DNA from 2 places in the Marinobacterium sp. YM272 genome. Region 1 is predicted to be linked to the other one. Evidence: riboswitches for the same ligand, from Rfam matches in the RefSeq annotation. Region 1 holds a riboswitch; the other holds the start of a gene.
The links. A riboswitch is a leader RNA that binds a small molecule or an ion and turns the genes downstream of it on or off. The one in region 1 is predicted to bind cyclic di-GMP.
Positions count from the first base shown of each region.

Region 1 (5,434 bases):
AAAGAGGATGAAGATGGCACCCTGCTGAATGGCTGGATCTTTACTCTGTGGACCGATAACGGCGGTGCGAAAGGAGTCGACTTGGGACTCAGCTGCGAAACTGGTGCGGGTGAAGCAGCCGATGGTGTCTGTACCATCAGTGGTATCCTGCCGCCGGAAGGTGAAACCTCAGCCACCTACTGTGTAGTGGAAACCAATCCATTACCGGATGAGTATCAGGGTGCGGCTGATCAATGTGGCATCGTCGTAGGCCTGGGTGACACGGGCGAAGATATCCTTGCGCTTAACCGTACCTTCGTTAACCCGCGTATCCCCGGTTCAGTCAATATCCAGAAAGAGGATGAAGATGGTTCCCTGCTGAATGGCTGGATCTTTACTCTGTGGACCGATAACGGCGGTGCGAAAGGAGTCGACTTGGGACTCAGCTGCGAAACTGGTGCGGGTGAAGCAGCCGATGGTGTCTGTACCATCAGTGGTATCCTGCCGCCGGAAGGTGAAACCTCAGCCACCTACTGTGTAGTGGAAACCAATCCGTTGCCTGGTCAGTATGAGGGTGCGGCTGACCAATGTGGCATCGTCGTAGGCTTGGGTGACACAGGCGAAGATATCCCTGCGCTTAACCGTACCTTCGTTAACCCCCGTATTCCCGGTTCAGTCAATATCCAGAAAGAGGATGACGAAGGTACTCTGCTGAATGGCTGGACCTTCACGCTGACGAATGATGTAGATGGGGCGCCGGGTGCCAGCACCGGATTGAGCTGCGTAACTGGAGCCGGTGAGGCTGCCGATGGCGTGTGTACTATCAGCGGTATCCTGCCGCCAGAAGGTGAAACCACAGCTACTTACTGTGTGGTGGAAACCAATCCGTTGCCTGGTCAGTATCAGGATGCTGAAGGACCGCAGTGTGGCATCGTTGTAGGCTTGGGTGACACCGGTGAAAATACCCCCGCGCTGAACCGGACCTTCGTTAACCCGCGTCTACTTGGTGCTATCAAGATCACCAAAACCCGCAAGCATGCAGCTGATGGAGGCGGAGATCAGGCTCACGAGGGTGTGACCTTTACCATTACCGGCGGTAATCTGGCTGCTGATGGTGTCGATGTTGTGACCGACGCTAACGGTGAAGCCTGCTACGAAGGCCTGTTGGTTAGTAGCCTCGAGGGCATCGGTGATTACACCGTAACGGAAGATGTACCGGACGGCTATGTGGCTGACGCAGAAGAAGCCAAGGATGTAACGGTTAGCTTGGCATCCGAGTGTGGTGATGGTAATGAAGCAACTGTTAGCTTCAGCAATACACCGCTGACAAATGTTACCGTATCGGTTGACTCGCAGGTTGTAGGCGGTACCGCCTCAACCATCAAGTGCACCGATACCGACGGTAACGAGTATAACGGTGGAACCGAAGCCGATGGGGACGGAAGCCTGACAGTGTACGACTTGCTGCCGACCGACCCGACCGTGACGCTGATCTGCGAAATCACTATCGATCCGTGATGCGGTAGTTCCTGTAACTTCAAAGTAAGAAGGGCGGGTATATCCCGCCCTTCATGTTGTTACCGCTTATTGCGCGATTACTTGAACAATACCGCTGCTGCTGATATTACCCGCCGCATCCTGCACCTGGATCTCAATATCATGGGTTCCCTGCTTTTTGGGAACCTGCCAGCCGCAGTAATAGAACGGTGAGGTCGTTCCCCAGTTTGGCGACGGGCGAGTAGCAGAACACTCGGTCCGGCCGTTCACGATGTAGTCCACCTGTACAATACTTGCGTTATCCCAGACATGGCCCTTGATCAGGGTATAACCGCCTTTTGCTATGGTGCCATTGTCTGCGGGATACACAACTCGTGCTGTCGGTGCAATGATGTCTTCAGTCATCGGTAATATGTACCCGACTAGAGAGGCGACGATGTCTATATCGGACTGGGAGACATATCCGTCCCCATCCAGGTCAAAACGGCGCCACTCAAATACGTTGCTGTAAAGGTAAGCTGGGTCGCTGGGGTTCGGGCTGATCGCTTCCAGTGGAACGCCGTTACCCTCACCCAGGTGCAAAGCAATACGATCCAGGTCGAACTGGTCAACGGCGCCGTCATCGTTAAAATCCGCCGGGTAGCTGTCGACTTCATCGTGTGCACTTAGGGTGTCGGCCTGTGCGCGGAGGTAGTTGGGCCCCCAGAGTTTGTCCATCTGGAATTCGCCGTCGATATAGCCGATATAGCGGACCAGGCTTCCCATGGTGTGTTCCAACGCATCGTTCCAGCCATCGTTATCGGCGTCCGCATTGACGCAGCGATTGTAGTAATACCTGACCCAATCGTTTTCACTGTGGCCATCGACAACGATATTGTTGGCCGCTGTATCACCCACATTGGTGACGGTGATGGTGTAGTTGATCCCTTCTTCCTTGTAGTTGGGGAACATACAGAGCTGGGACGTGTTGCCAACATTCGGCGCTATTACCGCTTTGCCGGTTTGCTCAATATCAGAGCTTGAGTAATCCCTGTAGGGCACCGTACTGGATAATTGCAGTTCGCTACCTTCCCATTCCAGCTGCACCGTGATGGCAGCGGGGTGGTAGTTACAGGCAGCGTATTTGGGTGTAAAGCTGAAGCTTTCACCGGGCTGAAGGCTTCCCAGTGCTTCCCAGATCAGATGATCATCTTCACCCAGACAGCTGTTGTCGCCGGATAGGTTGCGGAAGTTGTAATTCTCGGTTGTCAGCGAAAGTGGATCAGAGGAGGGGCTGGTGCTTTCAGTGGTCGTTGAATTCTTTCCCTTGCCTTCTGGCTTTGCGGCCATGGCATGAGATGACAGGACCAGTCCGAACGCGACCGACAGGGTGATGGCTGCCTTTGGCAGCGCGTGCATTGCTATTCGAGATGCCATGGGGCCCTCCTGAAATTAATATTCAGCAAGATCCCCTGGCGATGATTCCAAAGAGATGTGTCTCCTTCGGCAATCCGGCTACCTCGATGATGAAACGCGAGGCCCGTGACTTTGCGCGGCTCCTGAGAGCTTTGCCTTTTCGGGAGAGGATCTTTTACAGTTAAATTGTGTGTTTCAATCGTGTAACGGTTGTTCTGCCGCTCATCTGGAGCGGTTTGCAAGCTGTACAACAGCAACCGCCCAAACAAGACTAATCGGCGGTTTGGCTGTGATACTGAAGCAAATAGTTACATCGGAAAAATGTCCTGTTAATTAATCGATACGATTAAATGCTGGGTGGATCATATCAGGACAGTAATAGAATTTTAAATAAGGAGTTTTGTAACTAATCTGATAAGGCAGGGATGAGCAAATAAATACTGATTAGCCTGGTTTACAGGGCGGTTTTAATTGCTTTTTGATGTTAAATAATTGTAACGAATAATGGTGAGGTTAGTATTTGCTGTGGAGGTTTTGAGGTGTTTTGGCTACGGTTAAATAGTTGAAACTGTTACATTTACAGAACAGCGTAAGATCTTAGTTGTTACATAAAAGAAACAAGAATTTTTCGTTATATTAATTTTCAATTTCATCCCATAGGGTGATATGGATCTCTACCGGGTAACCCTCAATGGTATGGAAGGCAGGCTTGAGGCGGCGCCAGGTGCGTTTTCTGTTCATTTCCTTACTCCGAGTGTCGGCACTCCGGTCTTGCGTATCCTCGGATGCGCCGGAGCTTTGAAGACGTTCCTGTTCCGCTTCGTCCTGTTTGATGAGGCGATGATTAAGCAACATACGCCGGTATCGTTTTTCCATGTGGAAAACTCCCCATAGTCAAAAAATTACTGCAGCTAACGGGCCAGAGTCTTTAAGGCATTGAACGCAAAGGGATGACTAGTGTAAGAGGGAGCTTGGAGGAGAGGCTGCAATGTAAATTTGTAACGGGATCCGTACAGTGAAGATCAGTACGGACCCGCTGTTTACGTGTGTTGGAGAGGAGGCTGACCGTTTTCCTTGCTGTCCAGATGGTGTTTTTCCATCATCCGGTAAAGGGTCACACGGGAGACTCCCAGCGCTTTGGCAGCGCGGGAGATGTTGTGGTTGAACCTGTCCAGGGTGACGCATATCACCCGCTTTTCGGCCTCTGAGCGCGCTTCGCTCAGTGTCCTGATCGGCTCCGTTTTTGAGACCACCTCGGAGGAGAGGTTAAGGTCCTGTGGGGTGATCAGCTTGTTGTCACTCATGATCATGCCGCGGCGTACACGGTTGATCAGCTCGCGCACATTGCCGGGCCAGGTGTGATGGTTGATCGCATCGATCGCTTCATCGGTGAATCCGCGCAGCTGGCCGTTGTGGTCGCTGGCGAACTTTTTAAAGAAGAAGCGAGCCAGCAGCTCCTTGTCCTCACCACGGTTGCGCAGGGGAGGGAGGTCGATGTTCAGTACACTGAGGCGGTAAAAAAGGTCTTCGCGAAAACGACCCTGTTCAACCGCCTTGTTCAGGTCGATATTTGTCGCCGCAATAACACGTGTGTCTACGTGCATCGGGGTGTTGTTACCGAGGCGCTCGATGGTGCCTTCCTGCAGAAAACGCAGCAGATGTGCTTGCAGGTTCAGGTCCAGGTCGCCGATTTCATCAAGAAACAGCGAGCCCTGATCGGCCGCTTCTATGCGGCCCAGGCGCCGCTGGGCTGCGCCGGTAAACGCCCCTTTCTCATAGCCGAACAGTTCTGAATGGATCAGGGTTTCAGGCAGGGATCCGCAATTAACGGCAACAAAGGGGTAGGCGCTGCGTTTGGAGCGTTGGTGGATCGCTCGTGCGATCAGCTCCTTGCCGGTTCCGCTCTCGCCGGTGATCAGCACAGGCGCATCGGTTTTGGAGACCTTGCGCACCTGGTCAAAGATAGACAGCATCTGCGGGCTGGTTCCCACCATCTGGAACTCGTCGTTGATGCCCTTATCGTCGCTTTCCAGCTGCTGCAGATGATAGATGCCGTAGGCGTGACCGAGAATCGTCTCCAGGTTGTCGATGTTGTCGCCGAGCGGCAGTGAGAAATAATCATAGAAGTTTTCGAACAATGCCCGCCTTAACTCGATATCTCGGAGGTATTCAGGACGAATCAGTGCAATCCAGGCGATCTGGTTATGCTGCTGGAAAAAGCTGGAAAGCTCCTGATGGATAGAGGGATCAGACCAGTCGATATGGGCTACACCGACAAAGAAATTCTGTTGCAGAAGAGATGTATCGGCCTCTTCCAGGCTGTTTACCTTGTGTAAAGCCCAACCGCTCAGCTGTGACAGCTCCCTGGAAATATCGCTTTCAGGGCGCAGGTCCACAAACAGAGCATCTCTTACAGGCTGAGGTCTGGGGTGTTCCCTCGTCTTGTAAATATCCATAGCAATATGTCCGGTTGATACTAAAAACTAACGTTTATGTGACGCGTAGTTTATGAATCGAAGTATAGTTGACCGAAAGTGTCTTAAAGAGAGAACTCTACAAGGGG
Region 1 covers NZ_CP194171.1:2,950,109-2,955,542, reverse strand. Annotated here, with positions in the region: gene ACQUQP_RS13110 (MSCRAMM family protein) at 1-1,497, shown strand, start outside; gene ACQUQP_RS13105 (Ig-like domain-containing protein) at 1,564-2,892, opposite strand; cyclic di-GMP riboswitch class I at 2,958-3,038, opposite strand; gene ACQUQP_RS13100 (hypothetical protein) at 3,508-3,747, opposite strand; gene ACQUQP_RS13095 (sigma 54-interacting transcriptional regulator) at 3,912-5,327, opposite strand.

Region 2 (5,434 bases), 1.3 Mb from region 1:
GGTACACCTTGATCTCCTGGGCCGCCGGCACACAGATAATTACCAGGGTCACTGCGTTGATCATATCCGGGTGAGCATCGAGCATTTTTTCGAACGCCAGCAGCTTCGGCAACACGCCCTTGGTGTAGTCGAGACGCTCCACCGACAGGATCACCTGCCCGTCGCCCTTTTTACCCACATCCTCTTCCAGCAGGCGCTTCTGTTTGCGGTAGGCGCTGGAATCCAGCGCCTGTTTCATCCGGTCGATATCCAGGCCCACCGGATGAGCACCCAGGCGGATGGTACGATGAGTGGTTTCGATCTCGGTGGTCATTTCGCCAAGGCCGGCGGCGCAGCCATAGGTCAGGAAGCGAGGCGCACAGGGCTGGCGTTCCTGCACCTGGAACGGCATGACACCGCGCACCACGTCGACAAAGTTTTCCACCTGTCGCGGGATATGGAAGCCGACATAGTCGCACTGCAGCAGGCTGCCGACGATCTCGCGGCGCCAGGGCACCACGTTGAAGATATCCGCTGACGGGAAATGGGTATGGTGGAAAAACGCGATCTTCAGGTCGGGGCGGCGCTCACGGAGGTAAGCCGGCACCATCCAGAGGTTGTAGTCGTGAATCCAGACCAGCGCACCTTCAGCCGCCTCTTCCGCCGTTTTTTCGGCGAACTTGCGGTTCACCTCACAGAACACTTCCCAGTGATCTTCACGGAACTCCGCGCGTTCCCAGAAGGTGTGAAGCATCGGCCAGAACGCCTCCTTGGAGAAGCGCTTATAGAAGATATCCACGTCTTCCTTGACCAGCGGTACGCGAGAGCAGATCAGGTTGGGATAGGCTTCCTTATCCACACTGGTGTGGGTGACGAAAGGATCTTCGGTACCGTCATCGATACTCCAGGCGATCCAGGCACCGCGGGTACCGTCGGCAAAAAAGCTTAGCAGCGTCGGCAGAATCCCGTTGGGCGAGCTGTGCGGCTGGCGACGCACCTTGCCTTTCTCACGTACCTCTTCATAGGGCAGACGGTGATACACCATCACCAGGTCCGATGTGCCGCGCTCGGTATCGTCAAACCCCTCGTGGGCCACACCCTGAGGACCAAGAAAGCCGAAGTGACTCATCGCATCCAGGATACCGCTGCAGCCGGGCTCATCCGAATGCAGAATCCAGGCATTCTTCTCGGTGGCATCCAGCAGGTCCTGTTCCGAGCCCCCTACACAAACCCCCTTGAACTGCCCTTCGAGCATCGGCAGATCATTCAGCGTATCGCCGGCTGTAAGAACATCGTCCTCATGCTCGCCCATGTACTCGACCAGGCGCTTGAGTGTCGCGCCCTTGTTGGCCCCCTTAGGAAGAAAATCCAGGTAGTAGTTGGATGAGTACAGCAGGTCACAGCCCAGATCCTCGGCGATCTGACGAACTTCATCGGTGACCGCATCGCGCTCACAGAACCAGGAACTACGACGTGTCTGTGGCACCTCCTGGCGGCGGATATTTTCGAACCGCTCCATCGCCTGAACAATAGGGATATCACCGGGCCAGTTCTGCTCAATCTCTTCAAGCAGCTCGGACACCGGCTGCAACGTAGCGCCATCGATGACCGTGGCACCCACATCACAAATAATATACTCCGGCTCGGGAATCCCAGGATCGGAGAGCAGCGGCATCACCGCCTCAAGGCCACGCCCGGTAACAAAGACCAGGCGAATCCCCGGGTGGGCATTGATCAGTTGATAAAGGCGCGCCCTGTCATCGGGGTTACCGCTGAGAAAAGTACCATCGAGATCGGTCGCTAAAATCATATTTTGGACTCCTTCACGTGGATAGAGGCCGGACGCGGCAGAAAACCGGAACCCTCGGTCAGCCACTTGGCGGCAGGCGGGTTCGACGGTTTGAAACAGCGCAGGTTTTCCAGAACCTGCCATCTTATGCACAAAAACAGTGCAGGCAGGCCTGACGGAAAACCGACATCCGGAATGAGAATAGGGTATGAAAGGCTGGAATGGGGTGAAGACAGGCTTGAGGAGCGACCCACCCAAGCGGTGCGCGCTGGCGTAGAGATAAAACTTGAAGGGGTATTTCGATTACAAATCAAATACATAACTTGCCAGCAAGCCGATATGTTCGAAGATGCTGATCGGCTCTACCCAGCGTGGCTGCTTAGCGGCGACGTGTCAACGTGGCCCCAGCATTCAAAGCAACCTCTGTTATTACCTCCTGTTAGAAAAACGACGCGCCCGGGGATGTTCTCCTCGTACGTTTAGGGAATATGCAATTTGCGAACCACCGCTTGGGCGAGCGGTGGTCTGGCAGGAAGGGAAATACTCAGGCTGACTCGGCCTGTTCAGACTTGCGCATCCGGACACGATAGGCATTGGCGGCCATCTTCCAGCCCGGCAACTCCCCTTTCAGATCCAGGCGCTCGATATATCCCTCGCTCAGCGTCGCGGACAGGTCGACCCCGAGCTCGTTGTCGATGGTCGGCAGCAACGCATCGGCGATATGCACGGCACAGAGCGGGCTAAAGGTTTGACCGACTGACTCCTCCGGAGAGTGGTGCAGCATCACCGCCTCCACCACCTGAGGTGACAGGTTCCACATATCCAGCAGATAGGCACCCAGCTCCGCGTGAGTCACGCCATACGCCATGCGCTCCACCAGATGCAGCGGCTGCTTCTTGCGTGCCGCAAAACGCAGCACCTTGAGGTATCCCTCACCCTGCTCGGCGGCGAGCATCAACATGCCGATATCGAGCAGCAGTCCTGCCAGGAACGCCTGATCCTTGATCGCCGGGTTCCCCTTGGCGAAAGGTGTGGCAATCTCCTGGGACAGACGTGCCACGCTGAGGGCACGCTGGTTCATTTTATCGAAGGAGAAAAGTTTCCAGCCATCTCCCTGCGGGTAATGGGCGTTGAGATGCCCGGCAAGTGCAAGACCACGTACCGTGCGCACGCCCAATAGCGTCAGCGCTTCTGTCAGGCTTGAAATGTGCCGGCTCAGGCCGAAGTAACTGGAGTTCACCAGCCGGATTATCCGCGCCGCCAGGGCCGGATCACGCTCAACGATCAGGGCGATATCACGGGTGCTGGTGCGCTCACTGCTCAGCGCGTTACTCAGTTCCCGGTAGATCGAGGGGGATGAGGGAAGCCGGCGGAAAGCGGCAAAGGAGCGCACCACCTTGTCACGGTAGAGCTGACGGGTCACCTGAACCGTCTGCTCAACGGAGCTTACGATCTCGGCAATACTCGCGCCCTGGAAAATGGAGCGGTGCACCACATCCAGGGCTTTCGCCAGCTTAGCCGAGCTGAGTGGCGGAGAGAGCAGAATACGGGCGACTTTCGGCTTGACCTCTCCCACCTGCTTGAGGATACCGATCTCGCGCTCAAAACTGGAAATGGCGCCTACGATGACGGCGTCAAAGGCGGTCTGCCGCAACAGCTGGAGGGCAACACGGGGATCATCACTGCGCACCACATCCCAGTTACAGCCTTCCTGCACGAGGCCACTGCCCCAGGTTACAAATGCAGAGTGTGGATCGATCAATAGAATTTTCAGTGGCCCGGAATCCTTGGTGCCACCTGTGTCAGCCCTGTCCATATCGCGCTCGTCAATTAATCGGTACCCGGCGATAACCGGCGCACCTGTAACCCACAGACTCGCTCAGAGCAGTTGTCAGTTCTGAGCGTCTCCCAAAGTAAAAAGCATACTTCAGATCCTCAGAAGTGGTGGACTCTTCTAGTTCACTCTCCTTCGACAGCCCGGCCATCCCAAAGGGATCCGTGACTTTGCGTCACCCGATTGCTCGGGGTTTGCCTTTTCGAGAAAGGATCCGGATTAATGATGATCAGAGGGAGCAGACACGCGTTACCACGCAGTGCTTGGTAACCACTCCCTGTTTAGGGGAATATAGCACAAGGCTGTTCGAAGAATGAACAACGTTGCCATTTAACTCCACTAAATCCCTGTCTGGCATCAAGGCGACGGGCGCCCTGCAGATCCGTCTATGTATCAAAACCGATACAACTGAATAACGGATTATGCCTAAGTCCTTTTATTCCACTCGTCGATCAGCGGGGTTTGACGTTACGTCCGCCATTAAGTTCCATACAACTCCCCGTGACGTAGGGGTTATCCAGCAGATAGCGAACCGCCTGGTAGACCACTTCAGCGCCGGGTTCGATCCCGAGGGCAGATTTTTTCAGGGTTTTCTCACGATAGGCCGCATCGTCATCCGGGTTAAACAGGATCATCGAGGGCGCAATACTGTTGACCTTCACATCAGGCGCCAACAACCCTGCAAACGAGAGCGTCATATTTTCCAGTGCCGCTTTCGTGGCGGCGTACGCGATGTGCCTCGCGGAGCCCTGCCCCGCAACCCAATCCGTCATATGGATGATGTCGCCCTGACGGTCCGCGCCGAACCAGCGTCGGGCGGCCTGATTGATCAGATAAGGCGCCTGCATGTGCACCATCATCATCTGCTGCATCGCCTCTGCACCCTCGCTGTCATCCATCCAGGTTGAGGCATTGTGAATAATTGCCCGTAACCGCAGAGCGCGCCGATCGATATCGGCAATCAGCGCTTCGATCCCCTCGACGGTGGAGAAATCAGCCAGCAGCACCTCAACGCCCTCCAGAGGTTCGCCCGCCCACTCCTGCCGGTGGGAACGGCAGGTGATCATGACGTTAAAGCCATCCTCGACCAGGCGCTTCGCACAGTGCAGCCCCAGCCGTTGAGCGCCGCCGGTAATCAGCACCCAGGATTTAGTCTCCATGACACTCCTTTCTCAGACTTTCAAACAGGCTGATCTCTTCAGCACTCAGGCTGACGCCCTGCAATTTTTTCTGCTCTTTCTGCGCCCGCCCAGGCTGATGCCACCGCAGTAACCACTGCGAGAGACTGAGGGTTAAAAGCCCCCAGTCACAGCCCCGCTCCAGCAATGCCAAAGCGGCCTGGGCGCTCGATTTTTGCGAAACAGAAAGATCGAGACAGGCCAGAGCGCGCTGCAAGCGTACAATTCGATCCACACTGTCAGGCGGGAAATCCTCCCCCAGACGGATCGCCAGACCACTGAACACACGCAGATAATCCAGCGTCCTTTCAACCTGTGCCAAAGCCCGGGAATCGCCCATCGCCAGCAGTTCCGAATCGGTCAACGCCAGGCTGAGCAGGTAGCGACAGAGTTCGGTCAGCGCGTCATCGACAGGCAGCTCGGTCACCCGCTCCCGAAGCACCGGCGGAAGTGGCCTTCGCCCCGCCTCCACCAGCCGATAGCCCCGCTCAGCCTTGGCACTGTCCCAGGGCATAACGGGGAGCTCGCGGGCAACCTCCATGGCAAATTCCAGCAGCGCTTCCTGGGGACCCTGGCGCAACTCCAGCTCCAGCTCCCTGAACGGTTCGATACGCTCAGGAGTACGTGCATCACCCCGGTCCAGCGCCACCTCGA
Region 2 covers NZ_CP194171.1:1,602,579-1,608,012, reverse strand. Annotated here, with positions in the region: gene ggpS (glucosylglycerol-phosphate synthase) at 1-1,789, opposite strand, end outside; gene ACQUQP_RS07355 (HDOD domain-containing protein) at 2,313-3,584, opposite strand; cyclic di-GMP riboswitch class I at 3,737-3,811, opposite strand; gene folM (dihydromonapterin reductase) at 4,055-4,762, opposite strand; gene ACQUQP_RS07345 (inorganic triphosphatase) at 4,752-5,434, opposite strand, start outside.
Region 2: linked by a shared signal. The riboswitch ahead of ACQUQP_RS07355 (HDOD domain-containing protein) and the one ahead of ACQUQP_RS13105 (Ig-like domain-containing protein) in region 1 are both predicted to bind cyclic di-GMP.